One region of the Faecalicoccus sp. LCP19S3_E2 genome, then DNA from elsewhere that is predicted to be linked to it. Evidence: a T-box and tRNA genes for the amino acid it is inferred to sense, from the RefSeq annotation. Region 1 holds a T-box; the other holds one or more tRNA genes.
What was found. A T-box is a leader RNA that pairs with one kind of tRNA and senses whether it is charged. The one in region 1 lies ahead of serS (serine--tRNA ligase), so its partner is inferred to be a tRNA-Ser.

Region 1 (8,203 bases):
TTAATCATTTCATAGAATATATGATTATTCATATATTCTGATTTTTTCGTATGAAAATATATGAAATTTAATATGATTTTAAGAAATTTATATCATATGAAAATAAGAATGGGTGTTTTTTAGTCAATATCAGTAGGAATTTTCATAAATTAATCATATGATATATCCTAAATATACTATTTTCTTCCTTGAAACGCCTTTAAAAGAGTCAAACTATCTGTATAATCCAAATGACCACCCATAGGAATACCATATGCCAATCGTGTGACCAAAACATCCTTTCCTATAAGCTTTTCAATATATAACGATGTAGTTTCTCCCTCTACTGTTGGATCAAGAGCAAGAATAACTTCTTTAATTTCATCTTTATGGATTCTATCAACTAATGAATCAATATTTATATCTTCAGGAAGAATTCCTCTTGATGTATTTATAACTCCATTTAATACATGGTAAACTCCCTTATATTCTTGAATAGATTCAATGGCCAATATGTCTTTCGGGCTTTGTACAACACATAATAATGTATGATTTCTATTTTGATCTGAACAGATTGAACATATATCTCCATCACTGAGATTACCACACACCTTACATGTATCTACACCCTCGATTAAAACTTGTAAGGAATTTACAAATTCTTCTCTTTTTTCCTGTTCCCAATTTAATGTTTCAAAGGCATATCTCTCAGCTGTCTTTCGACCTACTCCTGGTAGATTTTGAAATGCCAGAATCAGATTTTCAAATTTTTTTGGATACATTCTATTCCTCCATTTTTTTATTTTCCTTTTTTAATCATATGATTAGTCATCTATGATTGTTATGCCTGGAAAATAGTTTTTCATCTTTTCTTCAATCGTTTCTTCTCTTACTTCACTTTTTTCAAGTTTTGGTTTAATGATTACCTCAGCAGCTTCTGGTAAAGTATGTGTTAACATTTTTTGTCTAAATTCATCAATTACACGATTATGTTGCACTGAATCAACTGCGAAAACTACCTTAGGTGTTCCTAACAATTGTTCCGTATAGTTTTCATATCCCTCTTCCAACTGCATGGCATTGATCTCTTTTGCCTGAATTTCTGATTTTACACTAACAATCATATACGTGTTTCCACTTGCCACTAAATTCACATTACGTAGTGTTGATGCGTATTTAGCCGCGTCTAAATCAGATAAATACATATCATTATCCTTTAGTTTCAAAGAATCTATTTGTCTTTGTGTCTTCTGAGCACCTACAAGCAATTGTAGTACATATTCATCGCTTAATATGATTTTACGATCTTCTTTTCTCACATCCTTCAATGTTTCACGTGAAACATCAGATATTTCATTTTTTTCCGAAATTGCCTCAAAATCGCTATTTTTCGTACTTTTTTCTTTTATTTCTGATTGTTCAGATACCGTTTCATATGAGTTTTTGCTATTGCTCATAGTAATTTCAGAATCAAAACTCTTATCGATTTTATTCTTTTCTGGCTCTGTTTTCAAAGATATTTCATATGAATCGGCAATTGATTTTAATAAACCTGTTTCTAAATAATCAATTACACTGGATGCATAATTAAATTTACTATATACATCCATCAATTCATCTAAGACACGGATTCTAAATGGAGAAGGTGCCATAGATATCTTTTCTTGAATAATTCTTTTATTTGAATCCGAAACTAAATCCGTATTTGCGGCATAATCTAAAATGATACTGTCTTTTAATAATGAAATTAAATCTTGTGTTAATCGTTTTAAATCCATTCCTGCTTCTTCTGCTTCTTGAAGCTTCTGAACAACAAATTCTATATCTCTTTTGTATAGTGCATAAAATAAATCACCTAATTCATCTAAAGTTACAACACCATAAATCTGACGAACATCATTGACTGTAATCTTGGAAGTGCAAAATGCGACACATTGATCTAATATAGATAACGCATCACGCATCCCTCCATCGCTTAATTGTGCAATTAAACGAATGGCTTCTTGATCAATTTGTATATTCTCCTGTTCACAAACGATTGTTATTCGCTTTGTCAGATCTTCCATGCATACTTTATTAAAATCAAATCGTTGACAACGAGAAATGATAGTTGGAATTACTTTATTAGGCTCTGTTGTTGCCAAAATAAAGACTACATGGGCTGGAGGTTCTTCAATGGTTTTTAAAAGGGCATTAAAAGCACCTGTTGTCATCATATGAACCTCATCAATGATATATACTTTATATTTTCCCTGCATTGGAGCATATTTTACACGTTCGATCAAGTTACGAACTTCATCTACACCATTATTAGATGCAGCATCGATTTCTATGATATCCGGATGATTTCCATTTTGAACCATCTGACAATTCACACATTTTTCACATGGCTTATGATGTTCACTTTCACAATTCAACATCTTCGCAAAGATTTTGGCAACCGTTGTTTTTCCGGTTCCACGAGGTCCGCAAAATAAATAAGCATGTCCTATACGATTCTGATCAATTGCATTTTTTAATGTTTGGATGATATGTCTTTGTCCAACAACATCCTCAAATCTCTGGGGTCTATATTTTCTATATAATGCCTGATACATAAATTCAGACCTCACTTTCTAACCTCTTCATTATAGCATAAAGGCTCAAGCCTTCTTTCGTTTCTGTTTAAAAAACTCCTTTAAAAGACTTGAGCACTCTTCCTCTAATATTCCACTTGTATAACTTGGATAATGATTAAATCCTTTTGTTTCAAATAAGTTGGTACAAGAACCAACACAACCTCCCTTTGGATCGTAGGCGCCATAGACAACACGTTCGATACGAGATTGTATAATAGCACCAGCGCACATCGGACAAGGCTCTAACGTTACATATAACGTACATCCTTCCAACCGCCATGTATTTAATTTCTTACATGCTTTCTGAATAGCCAAAATTTCTGCATGAGCAATGGATTGTTGATTCATCTCTCTTTTATTGTAAGCACGAGCAATGATTTTATCGTCTTTAACAATAACACATCCAATAGGAACTTCATCTTTTGCCGCAGCCATTTTAGCTTGTTTAATTGCTTGTTTCATCCATTTTTCATCATTTAACATATTCGCAGCTTCCTATAAAAAAACTACTACACATGATGGAGCAAACTTAAGGCTGCTTCGTTCCCGACCTGACCTGATTCATTTGACATCATTGTAGTAGCTTTCTTATTATATCATATGAATTTACATTTTCAACAAGTTTATCCTTTTAATCCTCTAGATTGACGATCCATATCTTCAATCACAATATCATAAATTTCTCCTAAGCTGGCACAGTATTCCAATACTTTCCAGGGATCATTGGTATGAAAATGTATTTTGATCAATTCATCATCACCTACTGCCAATAAACAATCTCCTTTAAAATTCTCTATAAAATAATCATGAATCTTATTTTCATCGAGATTTTTACCTTCAATCAATAATTGTGTATCATATTTAAACTCTATCATGATGATTTCCTTTCTTTTTTCATATATCATACTATAAAAAAAGATAATCATAAATTCATATGAATTCACAATTATCTTTTACAGGTTATCCTATTTTCTTTTTACCACCCATATATGGCTGTAATGCTTCTGGAATCAATACACTTCCATCTTCCTGCAGGTTGTTTTCCAGGAATGCGATCAACATACGCGGTGGAGCCACACAAGTATTGTTTAAAGTATGGGCAAAATATTTATTTCCTTTTTCATCTTTTACACGAATGCGAAGACGTCTTGCCTGTGCGTCTGTCAAATTAGAACAGCTACCAACTTCAAAGTATTTTTTCTGTCTAGGAGACCAGGCCTCTACATCCACGGATTTACATTTTAAATCCGCCAAATCACCGGAGCAACATTCCAGTGTTCTTACCGGTACATCTAATGAACGGAAGAATTCTACTGTATTCATGTAAAGTTTTTTAAACCATTCCATACTTTCTTCCGGCTTACATACAACGATCATTTCCTGTTTTTCAAATTGATGAATTCGATAGACACCACGTTCCTCGATACCATGCGCTCCTTTTTCCTTTCTGAAGCATGGAGAGAAAGACGTATAAGTATAAGGAAGATCTTTTTCATCTAAGATCGTATCAATAAATTTACCAATCATAGAATGTTCGCTGGTTCCAATCAAATACAGATCTTCGCCTTCAATTTTATACATCATGCCTTCCATTTCCGCAAAGCTCATAACACCATCAACAACGGCAGAACGAATCATATACGGTGGAATACAATAAGTAAATCCTTTATTGATCATAAAATCACGTGCATAGGAAAGTATGGCAGAGTGTAAACGAGCCACATCACCCATTAAATAATAGAATCCATTTCCGGCAACTTTACGAGCACTGTCCAAATCAATTCCATTTAAACGTTCCATGATTTCTGTATGATATGGAATTTCAAAATCTGGTACAACGGGTTCTCCAAATTTTTCTAATTCCACATTTTCTGAATCATCTTTTCCAATAGGAACACTTTCATCGATCATATTAGGAATCATCATCATTTTCTGTTTGACAGATTCTCTTAATTTATCTTCCTTTTCTTCCAAGGCTTCCAATTCCTGAGCAATCGAAGCTACTTTCTGTTTTACTTCTTCTGCTTCCTCTTTTTTACCTTGTCCCATCAAAGCTCCAATTTGTTTGGAAATTGTTTTTCTCTGCCCTCGCAGATCATCTGCATGCTGCTGAGTCTGACGAAGCTCTTTATCTTCCTGTAAAACTTCATTGACCAAAGGAATCTTTGCATCCTGGAATTTTTTCTTCATATTCTCTTTGACCAAATCCGGATTTTCTCGGACAAATTTAATATCTAACATTTCTATATCCTCCTTTTGTCCATTAAAAAAGAGACATGTACCACAAAGGGACGATGTCTCGCGTTGCCACCCTTCTTATCTTAAAAAAATAAGATCTCTTGACATGATAACGGTATGTACCGAAAACAGATACTTTTTTCCCTGTTTCACTCAAAGGGGCTTTTCCATTTATCTTCTCGATATTTTCACCAGCCATATCGTCTCTATAAAAAAGAATAAATGTACTTTTCCTTTTCATTGTTTTCAGTATATTTTATATCATTCTTTCAATAAGAGTGCAAGTTTGAATCGAATAGAATTTTATAGAATGCGAATAATCATATGATATTCCTATTCTTTGATCTGCTTAGGTTTTTTAAAGATTCCAAAGACTACAATTAAAATCGCAATCGGACACATGATGGATAAAATAGGTAACGACATATTTAAAATAAAATCTAAACCTAAACTTGAAATAATAAAACTGAAAATCACAAAAAGTAATAACCATTTTTTATAGGAAATCTTTGGAACAAGTTCCTGAAAATATTGGGCACAACAAGATAATAATCCGGTACAAACATTAAAGCAGGCAATAAAGAAAATCATGCCTACTAAGATTTGTGCAAATGATCCAAAGCTATTTTCTATAGAATAGACTAAAACCTGTGCACCATTTGTCACTTGATCAAACATACCGGAGCTATGCATTCCTATATAACCGGTAGCACAATAAACAATTGCCAATAACATTCCGGTAATCAGTCCTGCCTTCATAATTTCAATCGCAACTCTTTTTGGTTTTTTAATTCCTAAATCTTGAATATTGATGGCGATAATAATTCCAAAATTTAATGCCGCCAAAATATCCATGGTTTGATAGCCATCCACGATTCCGGATAATACCGGTGATGATGCATATCTTGTATAAGGATCCCCAATATGAACAGGAAGCAAAAAAACAGCACCTAAAAATACAATCAATATTAAGATCAATAAGATGGGTGTCATAAATTTTCCTAATAAATTTTTTAATTTATTTGGCTTTAACGCCACAAGTCCTGCCAATGTGAAAAAGAGAAGGGAATATACAATTTGAAATAACATGCGATTGTCTTCCTGAATCAAAGGTGTCAATGCCATTTCAAATGAAGTCGAAGCGGTTCTGGGAATCGCAACACAGGGTCCGATCAATAAATAAACTAGTGTCACAAACAAAAGTGTGAAATAAGGATGAATCTGATCTGTTAGATTTTTTAATCCCTGATGCCTGGCAACGACAATAACGGTAACGCTGGGAACGACAACTGCCATTAATAAAAATCCAAGGATTGAAAGTAAAAACGAAGAACCGGATTGTGCTCCTAATAAGGGAGGAAAGATCAAATTTCCAGCTCCAAAAAACATTGAAAACAGAGTAAATCCTATCAATATACTATTTTTGATATTTAACTTTTCCATACGATCTCCTTAAAAAAGACCCTTATTGTGATAAACAATAAGGATCTCCAGATTTATTCTTCCTGTGTTTCTTCATCCTCGTCATGATCAACTAAAGTAACCTTGGTCACTTTAGAACCTTCTGTCAGATGAATCAATTTAATCCCCTGCGTATTACGTCCATAAACACCGACACTGGCCAGTGAGATACGAATCATGATACCGGAGCTGGATACGATCATCGCATCTTCATCCCCATTGACAGCTTTTACACTGACTAAATTTCCTGTTTTCTCGGTAATATTTATCGTACGTACACCTTTTTTACCACGGGAGGTCAAACGATATTCTTCAAAATCACTGCGTTTACCATATCCATTTTCAGAAACTGATAATACGGTATTTCCTTCATTGGATAAACAAACACCTACAACGTAGCTGCCATCACAATTAAATCCAAGTACACCGGCTGCGTTTCTTCCCATCATACGAATTTGATCTTCTTTGAAACGTACAGCTTTTCCATTGGATCCGGCAATCATTACTTCATCATCACCGGTCGTTGCCTTGACAAACGCAAGCTCATCTTCTTCTTTTAAGCTGATTGCGATCTTTCCATTACGATTAATGTTGTCAAATTCATTTAATGCGGTTCGTTTGGCAATTCCGTTTTTGGTCACAAACAACAATGTTTTGATATGATCGTGTTCTTTAGGAATTGGAAGTAGCACTTTTACCTTTTCATCCTTTTCCAATATCAGAAGGTTTATGATTGGAAGCCCCTTAGCTGTTCTGGATGCGGTAGGAATATTAAATCCTTTCATACGATAAACGCGCCCTTTATTCGTAAACAACAACAGCCAGTCATGTGTTGACATGGAAATCAAAGTATCAATGGAATCTTCTTCATTTAACGTCAATGACTTAATACCACGTCCACCACGATTTTGTGTATGATAAGTATCAACCGGTTGGCGTTTGATATAGCCTGATTCTGTCAACATGATGATGCTGTCTTCTACTGGAATCAGATCTTCATCTTCCATATCAAATGAAGCATCACTGATTTCCGTTTTACGATCATCACCATATTTTTCATTGATTTCTGTCAAATCTTCTCGAATAATCTGTAATACACGATCATGATTAGCCAGAATATCTTCCAAATCTGCAATTGTCATTAAGATTTCCTGATATTCTTTTTCAATCTTATCTCTTTCCAAACCGGATAATCTTCTTAACTGCATGGCTAAGATCGCCTTAGCCTGAATTTCAGATAATCCAAAGGTTTCACATAGATCCTGAATCAATCCGGCTTCATCTTTTTTACTGGAACGAATCAAATGAATGACCTGATCAATATGATCCATCGCAATACGCAAACCTTCTAAAATATGCGCCCTGTCTTTTGCCTTCTTTAAATCAAATTTTGTTTTTCGAACGATAACTTCTACCTGATGATTTAAATAATCATTCAAAATCTCTTTTAAAGAGAGTTGTTTTGGTCTTCCGTTCTCCAAAGCCAGCATATTGATTCCAAAGCTTGTCTGCAACGGAGTCAAACGGAAGAGTTGATTTAAGATGACTTCTTCCTGCACATCTTTCTTTAATTCCAATACAATACGAATACCTTCACGGTTACTTTCATCATTCAGATAAGTAACACCTTGAATTTCTTTATCACGAATCAGATCTGCCATCTTTTTGATCAGATTCAATTTGTTGACCTGATATGGTATTTCATAGAATATAATTCGTTTCTTTCCATTATCCAATTCTTCAATACGATATTTGGAGCGAATCATGATTGATCCACGACCCGTTTCATAGGCCTGACGAATTCCTTTTCGTCCTAAGATCATACCGCCGGTTGGAAAATCTGGGCCCTTGATAACTTCCATCAATTCCGGTATGCTGACATCCGGATCATCCATGATTCTAAAAAT
Region 2 (8,203 bases), on a different contig from region 1:
CATCCTTTACCGTAAAGAAACAAAAAATACCCATCGCAATCGTAATAATGGAATAATATACAATGACGGTTTTCATGCCCAGTACTTCATCGTTGATCTGTCCAATTCCAATACGGAACGCAACCACAGCTCCCATAGCCATCAAAGCCGCGCCGATGCCTCGTCCGCCTTCAAAGAAACCATAAGCTTTTCCCTGATCATCTGAACCGGACAAAATACGCACCGCTTTTACACAGGCCGGCCAAAAGGCAAATAAACTTGAAATTCCCCAGAAAGCATACAGCGCTACCAATCCATAATAGTTAAGTGGCAACAAATGAACAAAACCACCAAGACCGGTTCCAATCAAAGAAACAGTCAAAATAATTCGTGTTGAGAAGCGGTCGGCCACAACCCCTCCAAACAGATAAGAAATCATCCCAAATATACCTAAGATGCTGCCAAAAACGCCTATCTGTGTATTAGTTAAATGATACGTTGCCAAGTAGGCATCATAATAATCAAAACGGAAATATGGCAATCCGTATATGATGGCTCCACTAAAGGCAACAATAAGAATCGCCCAAATATTTTTGGATAATTTCTCTCCAAAACCGAGCTTTGCTAATAAGTTTTTCATAAACTCTCCTCCTGTTTAACAATTTGATCTTCTTTATGATTAAAGGAATGTAATCCCTTATAAAGAACTATGCCTGCAACCGCATAAAGTCCGGCGGCAATAAAATAAGCTTTCTGATAGCCAGATTGTTCTAAAAATAAATAACCACCCGTAAAGTAACCACTTAAAATACTAACGATTCCCGCCATGAAATTCACCAGCGAAGTATAAATAGGACGAATCGATTTAGGAATGACATCCATAGACAAGGAACTATCGACCGGACTGGATAAGTTGGCAAGACCGGCTCGAATAAATAAAGCACCACCTACAACAGGGACTACAAAATCCCCCAGATAATTTCCACATCCGATCAAGATCATAAACGGTATAGAAGCCATCACTGTAAAAAAGATCGTACCTACTTTACCAAATCTCTTCACACACTTAGGTGTAAAAAACATAAACAACACAATGGCAATATACGAAATCGAAACAATTAAAGAAGATGTAGCTTTATCAATATGCAGGTTTCGATTCAAATACACGGTATAATACGATGTAAACAATCCCATCGCAAAAGAAATCAAAGCCCAATATAATAAATAAGCTCTGGAATAACGATTTAATAAAACCTCTGAAATCCCTCTTATTTTTTGCTTCCATGAAATCTTCTCTTGGAATTCATGTGTCATAAAGTCTTCTTTCTTTTCTTTGATGAACAATACAGGAATTAATGAAATCAAAGAAATGCAGCCAAATAGAAATAATACGATTTCATTCCCCATCATATAATTCGCATACATGGCATTGGATAACTGCGTAATATATCGCGTTGCTTCCTGCGCTGCAGAATATGTAATGCCAGAAACCATCGAAAAAGCTTTGACCACAAAAGCTCCCCCTAAATAAGTGGCAATAAAATAACCAATGTATCCCATATAGTACGTTCTTGTGTACCAATTTATTTTTTTTAGGCCCAGATGTTCAGTATAACAGGCAATAAAAGGACTTAGCATAATAAAATGAAGTTGTACACCTGTTAAAGCCAGTAATGTCGCAGCGTAGAGCACCCAGTCATATTGTAGAAAGATAGCCCCAAAAAACGCAAACGATGTTCCTAGCGAACAAAACAGCAGCAGTTTTTTATAGCCTATTTTAGGTACAGCCAATAACAACAAGGCACTGATAAATGTCGCATATCCGTAAAAAGCCCAAAAAGATGTCGCAATTGAGACTTGTACTTCCTGTAAATAATTCACATAAGTATCATATAAAACACCACTTGCCAGATTATTGATGACATAACTTATAATGAAGCAAAGAATATTTCTCTTTTCCCTTATTGTCTCCATTACACCCTCCTAAAAACAGCTTTCATTATACGTTTATACCAGTAATATATCAAATATTTTTTTCATTTTTGTTTCATGAATTTTCATAATGATTTTTCATCGAAAAAATCCTAATTAAGAAGTAATAAGTTGGGCAAATCTATTTTCAATAATAAGGAAAAATCCATCTTAATTTGAATCTAGAAATCATACTTTTCACACAGATTCCCGATTGAACACTCAGAAAACAAAAAAAGCCTTTATCGAATGTGATAAAGACTCATTTTCATAAGTGGTGGTCTCAGTCGGAATCGAACCAACGACACAAGGATTTTCAGTCCTTTGCTCTACCAACTGAGCTATGAGACCATTTGGTTGCGGGGGAAGGATTTGAACCAACGACCTCCGGGTTATGAGCCCGACGAGCTACCAGACTGCTCTACCCCGCGATGTGAAATATTAACTTGAATGGCGGAGAAGCTGGGATTCGAACCCAGGCGCCGCGCTAACGACCTACCGGTTTTCAAGACCGGACCCTTCAGCCACTTGGGTACTTCTCCAATCGTATTAAAATTGGTGGACCCTGTAGGACTCGAACCTACGACCCGCCGGTTATGAGCCGGATGCTCTGACCAACTGAGCTAAGGGTCCATTAAACTCGTTGGTGGCTGGAGTGAGACTCGAACTCACGACCTTCCGGGTATGAACCGGATGCTCTAGCCAACTAAGCTACCCAGCCAAAAATTTAGAAAGTGGTCGGGACGACAGGATTTGAACCTGCGACCCCTTGATCCCAAATCAAGTGCACTACCAAGCTGTGCTACGTCCCGAAAACAAAATAAATGGCGCGCCCAGCAGGAGTCGAACCCACAACCTTTTGATCCGTAGTCAAACGCTCTATCCAATTGAGCTATGGGCGCACATACACAATCAGTGCTCAATTAATATAGCACAGCCTTTCCCCTTTTGCAATGCCTTTTTTTAAATTTTACACGGATTGTCGTATCTATCTGTCAAAAAAAGATGCCTTCGATGATTTCACAGAACCATTTTCATAACCCATTATTCCTCCTCTATCACTTTTATATTTTCAAAGATAGGATCTTTTATATTTTGTATAGTCGCCTGTTGCCCATCTATACAAAAAGTATAAGTTCCATCTTGATGATGAATCAAATATCCCTGCTCCTGCATTTCTTGCTCGCTCCATGTTCCTTCGGTTCCAGGAGCATTTTCATGATAAGGCTCAAAAATGACAAGATTTGTGAAAACAGGAAGCATAAACACAAACAGTAAAATACCTTTATTTGTCTTTTTCTTCTGTTTGGATTCTAAAAGATATTGAACACGATACGATAAAACATTTCTATTTTCCGCTAAGAAAAAGCTCGATGAAAATCGCAATCTCTTCTGTAACACATTTTTAGTTATCTTCTCGTTCATTTCCACTAAAGTGGAAACATAGTCCAACATTTTCTCCTGTGTCATAGAACGTGTTACTTTTTCATCTACACGCATCTCCAATACGATCTGAACTTGATTTTTCAGCCAGTACACCGGTAAAAACCACCAATATACGATCGTTAAAAGATTCATCAGCTGTTTGATCCATATATCATGATTTAGAATGTGCTGCTGCTCATGCGATAAAATGTGTTCTATTTCCTTTTGTGAATAAGAAACATTTGGTAACAGGATCACTTTTTGCCATCCTAAAACCATAGGAACTTCGATTAAATCCGTCTTCCAAACCGGATAATCGTTTTTTGGATTCACCTTCATGAAATCAGAAATATGAAACACTTCACTTTTCTTTTGAATGATCTTTTGTAGATCAAACATCCTTTTTAACATATATAAAGAATGAAGAGCGGTAGCTATCATCCCCACAAACCAGAGAATCATGATCACTTCGCCAAACCGATGGCCGAATACCACAGTGTTTAAAAGAGCCTGTAAAGGATTCATCAAAGCACTAAACGCAATCGTTATAGTAAAAGGAAATTCCACCGGTAAAAAAAGACGGCCCCATATGATCATCGCCAACAATATCAAAAGATCCGTCCGAAATAGAAGATGTGTCTTCTTTTTCTGTATCAAAACATAAAAAAGCAGAATCATCCCCAATGCCATTAATAAAGTAATAAAAATCGAAGAAGCAGATATATGCATAAAATTATAACCCCCCCCCCGTTATAAATTTATTATATCCTAATTCTTTCAAAAAGAACATTAAGATTTCATGAGGACATAAAACAGGCTTTCTATTGATTCTTAAATCGAACAAAAAAATTAAGAAAATTTTATAAAATTCAGCGATTGTATTGTGCTATAATACAGCTACGAAAGGGGATTTATCATTAAGGGGTTTTACATTCATGAAGGGGAAACAAATCATAGTCCGGGGTTCTATCCTCCTGTCATTGGCGGCTGTTATTTTTGGCTTGTTTATCAGTGCATGTTCCCATGCGGATATCTTGCCGGTTCGTTCGAACATTGTTTATCAAAAAGGGGAAATTGTAAATCTGAAAGTAGAGAATTTTTTAGACTCCAGCGTATCTTCCGAAGTCTTAAAAAAGGCGATTTTATACTCACCTTTATTAGATCGTGAAAAATATACATTGGATGAAAACTGTAACGTTGTTTCTAAAGGAAAAGACTATTTAGAATGTGGTACGTATCAAGTTTCCATTGCGTATAAAGATGAAATCAAAACTCTGCAGTTTAAGGTCGTAAAAGCATAAAACGACAAGACGTCAAGTCCTGTCGTTTTTTTATCGTCGTAAGCGAAATGTTTTCGGAGCTTTCGCATAAACCAGTTTATACGCAATTAAAATATAGAGTATGCAGAAAAGTGACATGATTGTTCCAAAGACATAGGTGCTCATATGGATATAGATAAACGCAAAGCACACAATGTAGGTCAATGACATGACGATACCATAGGTTGCGCTCTTGGTTTCGGTAAATTCATTATATGGCTGCAAAAGATAATAACTTGTCAAATAATGAATGGAAAAGAAAATGCTCGTTGATACAATACAAATAAATACGATGGGATAAACCCAAATACTTTCATCGGCCTGACTGATTGCCAAAAGGATCGGCAGGCCAATGGCTAATACCAAGGCCGGCATTAAATTGATCACAATCAAAGAGCGTAATCGCAAGCGAAACAAAGATAAGATCACATCCGACCTGCGATAAAAGGAATATGTCAACATACTGTGATCACAATTGCGAAACATCGCCTGCACGACAGATTTAGAGGAGTTAAACGAATACAGGATGAACACAAAATAGGGAAGATAGTTCAACACAAAGCCTTGTACCACTTCTCTTGCCTCTGCCAAGAAAACTTCCAATATCCCGGTGAATACTACAATACCCACACAAATTAACGTCATGCGCTTGCTGGAACGCCATAAAATCCTTTTATGCCGCTTGATGAATAAATCATTAAAATACGCATAACCCGTTTTCTGACTGGTGATCTTTTGATCCTGGCTGATCATATCCCAGGAGTTTTTGTTCTGCACTTCCTTCATGCTGGCCTTGATCTGAACCGGCCCTTTTTGTAGTAAAAGGCGATACATTTCTTTATATCTTTGAAATTTCAAAACATAAGGACAGACACCAATACCGACAACGATCACCATGGTCATCAAAACAAGATATGCGATCTCCGGCAAAAAGAAACCGGCAAAGAGTGCACCATAAGCTAAAACCCAACAAGTCAGAATCAAAGTCCAAATCAGTTTAACCGGACTATTCTCATTGCGAAGGATCTTTTTAGTTTCAAAGCGATATAAAGACCAGGCGGCGCTGATTGTTTTAGCCGCGATGATGTAAAAAGGAACAATCAGACAATAGTACCATGGAATCGGATACCACAGGCAGACAACCAACAAAGAAGCACCCATGCCCATCAGAATCTTGATCATCGAATACGTGTAATCGGTCAAAGTATAGGCTTTGGCATCCATCCGTAAGGAAATCATCGCATAGTATTTATCCTTTGTCGGATCAAACATCGTATTGTTTGAAATGGCTCCGGCAATGCTTAAAAAGAACAAAATATGGATGATCGCTAAACTCGGCTGTTTTGATGCCATCAAGACAACCGGGCAATAGATACAGATGGCAACATACAATCCTTTGTTGATAAAGATCGATACGATTTCCCACAATAATGCCAATACTGTGAAGACCATCTTTAAGCCGGTCTTTCCATAAAGACTGACCGATAATATGCGTTTTAATCCCGGAACCTGACGAATCGCATATAAGATAGAGTTGATTCGATACGTCATTCGCAGACGAAAAGAGATCCAAAATACCTTACGCATGATCTTCCTCTTGCAGGATACGCAAAATATCCGCTTTCAATTCAGCTTCGCTTTCTTTTTCCGGCATTTCTTCCAACTTTCCATGACTCAACAAAACGATCTCATCGCACAGATCAAAGGCCAGTTCCATAATATGTGTCGATAAAATTAAGATTCGATCCTTTTTCAAATCACGAAGGATGTTTTTCATCTCTTCCGCCACAACGACATCTAAAGAGGTCAAAGGCTCATCCAACAATAAAACCTTGGGAGAAGCAATGATATTGATCAACATCTGCATCTTATTTTTCATACCGTGTGAAAAATCCTTCAACAGACGATCTCGATCTTCTTTATCCAAATTCACAAGATCAAAATACGCATCCAGATCCATTTTATTGGGAATAGATGCCGCATTGATCTCCACAAAAAATTTTAAGAATTCCCGGGCGGTCAAAAATTCCGGCACCTGTGGTGTCGATAAGACATAGCCGATATCTTCCATTCCCAAAGGCTGTTCTGCATCTGTATCCCGCAGGAAAAATCTTCCCGCATCCACAGAAATATCCTGATTTAAGCAGTTAAACAGCGTCGTCTTTCCGGCCCCGTTTCTTCCTAATAAGCCATAAATCTTACCGGGTTGGAAAGTAAACGTGATGTCTTTAAGAACTTCTTTTTCTTCAAAGCTCTTTTTTAAATGTTCAATTCGTAATTCCATAGTTTTCCTCACTTATGCAAATATATTAACATAGCGAAACTATCTTTAACATGCCCCCATTTCAAAAAAATAACTAGCTTTCGCTAGTCATTCAAACGTAATAAGTTATGTTCTTCGATACCGACATGAACCGTAGCTCCCGGTTCAAACAGGGCAAAACTTCTAAAAAGAACTTCTGATGTAAACACTACATCCTTACACTGTAAGGTATAGCGTAGAACATTTCCTCGTGAAATGAAGTCTACGACCTTGGCATCAAATGTCAAATAAGCCGGATCTTCGATTGGCTCTTTTGACAACATAAATGTTTCCGGTCGAATCGCATAGTAGTTGCCCGGATAGCGCTTTTCCGGAAAGAAAGCCGTCAGTTCCACCGGTGTCAAAATATTATAATGTCCGATGAATTCAGCCGCAAACTTCGATACCGGATGTGTATAAAGCTGTACCGGTTTGCCACTTTGTTCGATGATTCCCTGATTCATCAAATGAATCTTATCCGACATGATCATAGCCTCATCCTGGTCGTGTGTGACAAAGATCGTTGTGATTTTTAACTCCTTTTGTACACGTTTGATCTTTTCCTGCAGTTCACGTCTTAGCTTGGCATCAATAGCACTCAACGGTTCATCCAACAATAAAACCTTCGGTTCCATGACAATAGCACGGGCAATGGCCACACGCTGCTGCTGACCACCGGATAATTGGCTGGGATAACTTTTTTCCTTACCTGTTAAATCCACCATCTCAATGGCTGCTTTGACTTTTTTGTCGATCTCATTTTTATCCATCTTGGCAATTTTTAGACCAAAGGCAATATTGTCCTCTACATTCATATTCTGAAATAATGAATACTGTTGAAAGACCATACCGATCCCACGCTTTTGTACCGGTGTATTCGTGATATCTTCACCATCCAGAATAATCTGACCGGAGCTGATATCTTCTAAACCTGCCAAAGAACGAAGCAGGGTGGATTTACCACAACCACTTGGTCCTAGTAGAGTGACAAGCTCTCCCTTTTCGACATCCAGATTGATATTTTTTAACACCTGATTCACGCCATCATAGCTTTTACAGATGCCTCGAAACTCAATATAAGCCATTATGCTTTCCTCCCTTTCGTTGATTTGATTGCTTTATTTTGAATCATCAATGTGAGTGTAGAAATCAACAACGTTGTGATAAATAAGATCACAATGATCGCACTCGATGTCTGACCTGATTT

Region 2: it has a tRNA-Ser gene. The T-box ahead of serS (serine--tRNA ligase) is inferred to sense a tRNA for this amino acid. The anticodon was not compared.

What each region holds. Positions count from the first base shown of each region.
Region 1 is NZ_JBQKEP010000007.1:28,772-36,974, reverse strand. Features, by position in the region: gene recR (recombination mediator RecR) at 177-761, opposite strand; gene dnaX (DNA polymerase III subunit gamma/tau) at 804-2,576, opposite strand; gene tadA (tRNA adenosine(34) deaminase TadA) at 2,622-3,080, opposite strand; RNA gene ffs (signal recognition particle sRNA small type) at 3,091-3,188, opposite strand; gene ACTQX6_RS07765 (kinase to dihydroxyacetone kinase) at 3,221-3,472, opposite strand; gene serS (serine--tRNA ligase) at 3,558-4,838, opposite strand; T-box leader at 4,882-5,085, opposite strand; gene brnQ (branched-chain amino acid transport system II carrier protein) at 5,169-6,278, opposite strand; gene gyrA (DNA gyrase subunit A) at 6,332-8,203, opposite strand, start outside.
Region 2 is NZ_JBQKEP010000010.1:14,834-23,036, reverse strand. Features, by position in the region: gene ACTQX6_RS09340 (MFS transporter) at 1-619, opposite strand, end outside; gene ACTQX6_RS09335 (MFS transporter) at 616-1,953, opposite strand; tRNA gene ACTQX6_RS09330 (tRNA-Phe) at 2,226-2,301, opposite strand; tRNA gene ACTQX6_RS09325 (tRNA-Met) at 2,305-2,381, opposite strand; tRNA gene ACTQX6_RS09320 (tRNA-Ser) at 2,402-2,492, opposite strand; tRNA gene ACTQX6_RS09315 (tRNA-Ile) at 2,507-2,583, opposite strand; tRNA gene ACTQX6_RS09310 (tRNA-Met) at 2,595-2,671, opposite strand; tRNA gene ACTQX6_RS09305 (tRNA-Pro) at 2,686-2,762, opposite strand; tRNA gene ACTQX6_RS09300 (tRNA-Arg) at 2,776-2,852, opposite strand; gene ACTQX6_RS09295 (M56 family metallopeptidase) at 2,995-4,104, opposite strand; gene ACTQX6_RS09290 (hypothetical protein) at 4,311-4,676, shown strand; gene ACTQX6_RS09285 (hypothetical protein) at 4,707-6,281, opposite strand; gene ACTQX6_RS09280 (ABC transporter ATP-binding protein) at 6,274-6,978, opposite strand; gene ACTQX6_RS09275 (ABC transporter ATP-binding protein) at 7,062-8,081, opposite strand; gene ACTQX6_RS09270 (ABC transporter permease) at 8,081-8,203, opposite strand, start outside.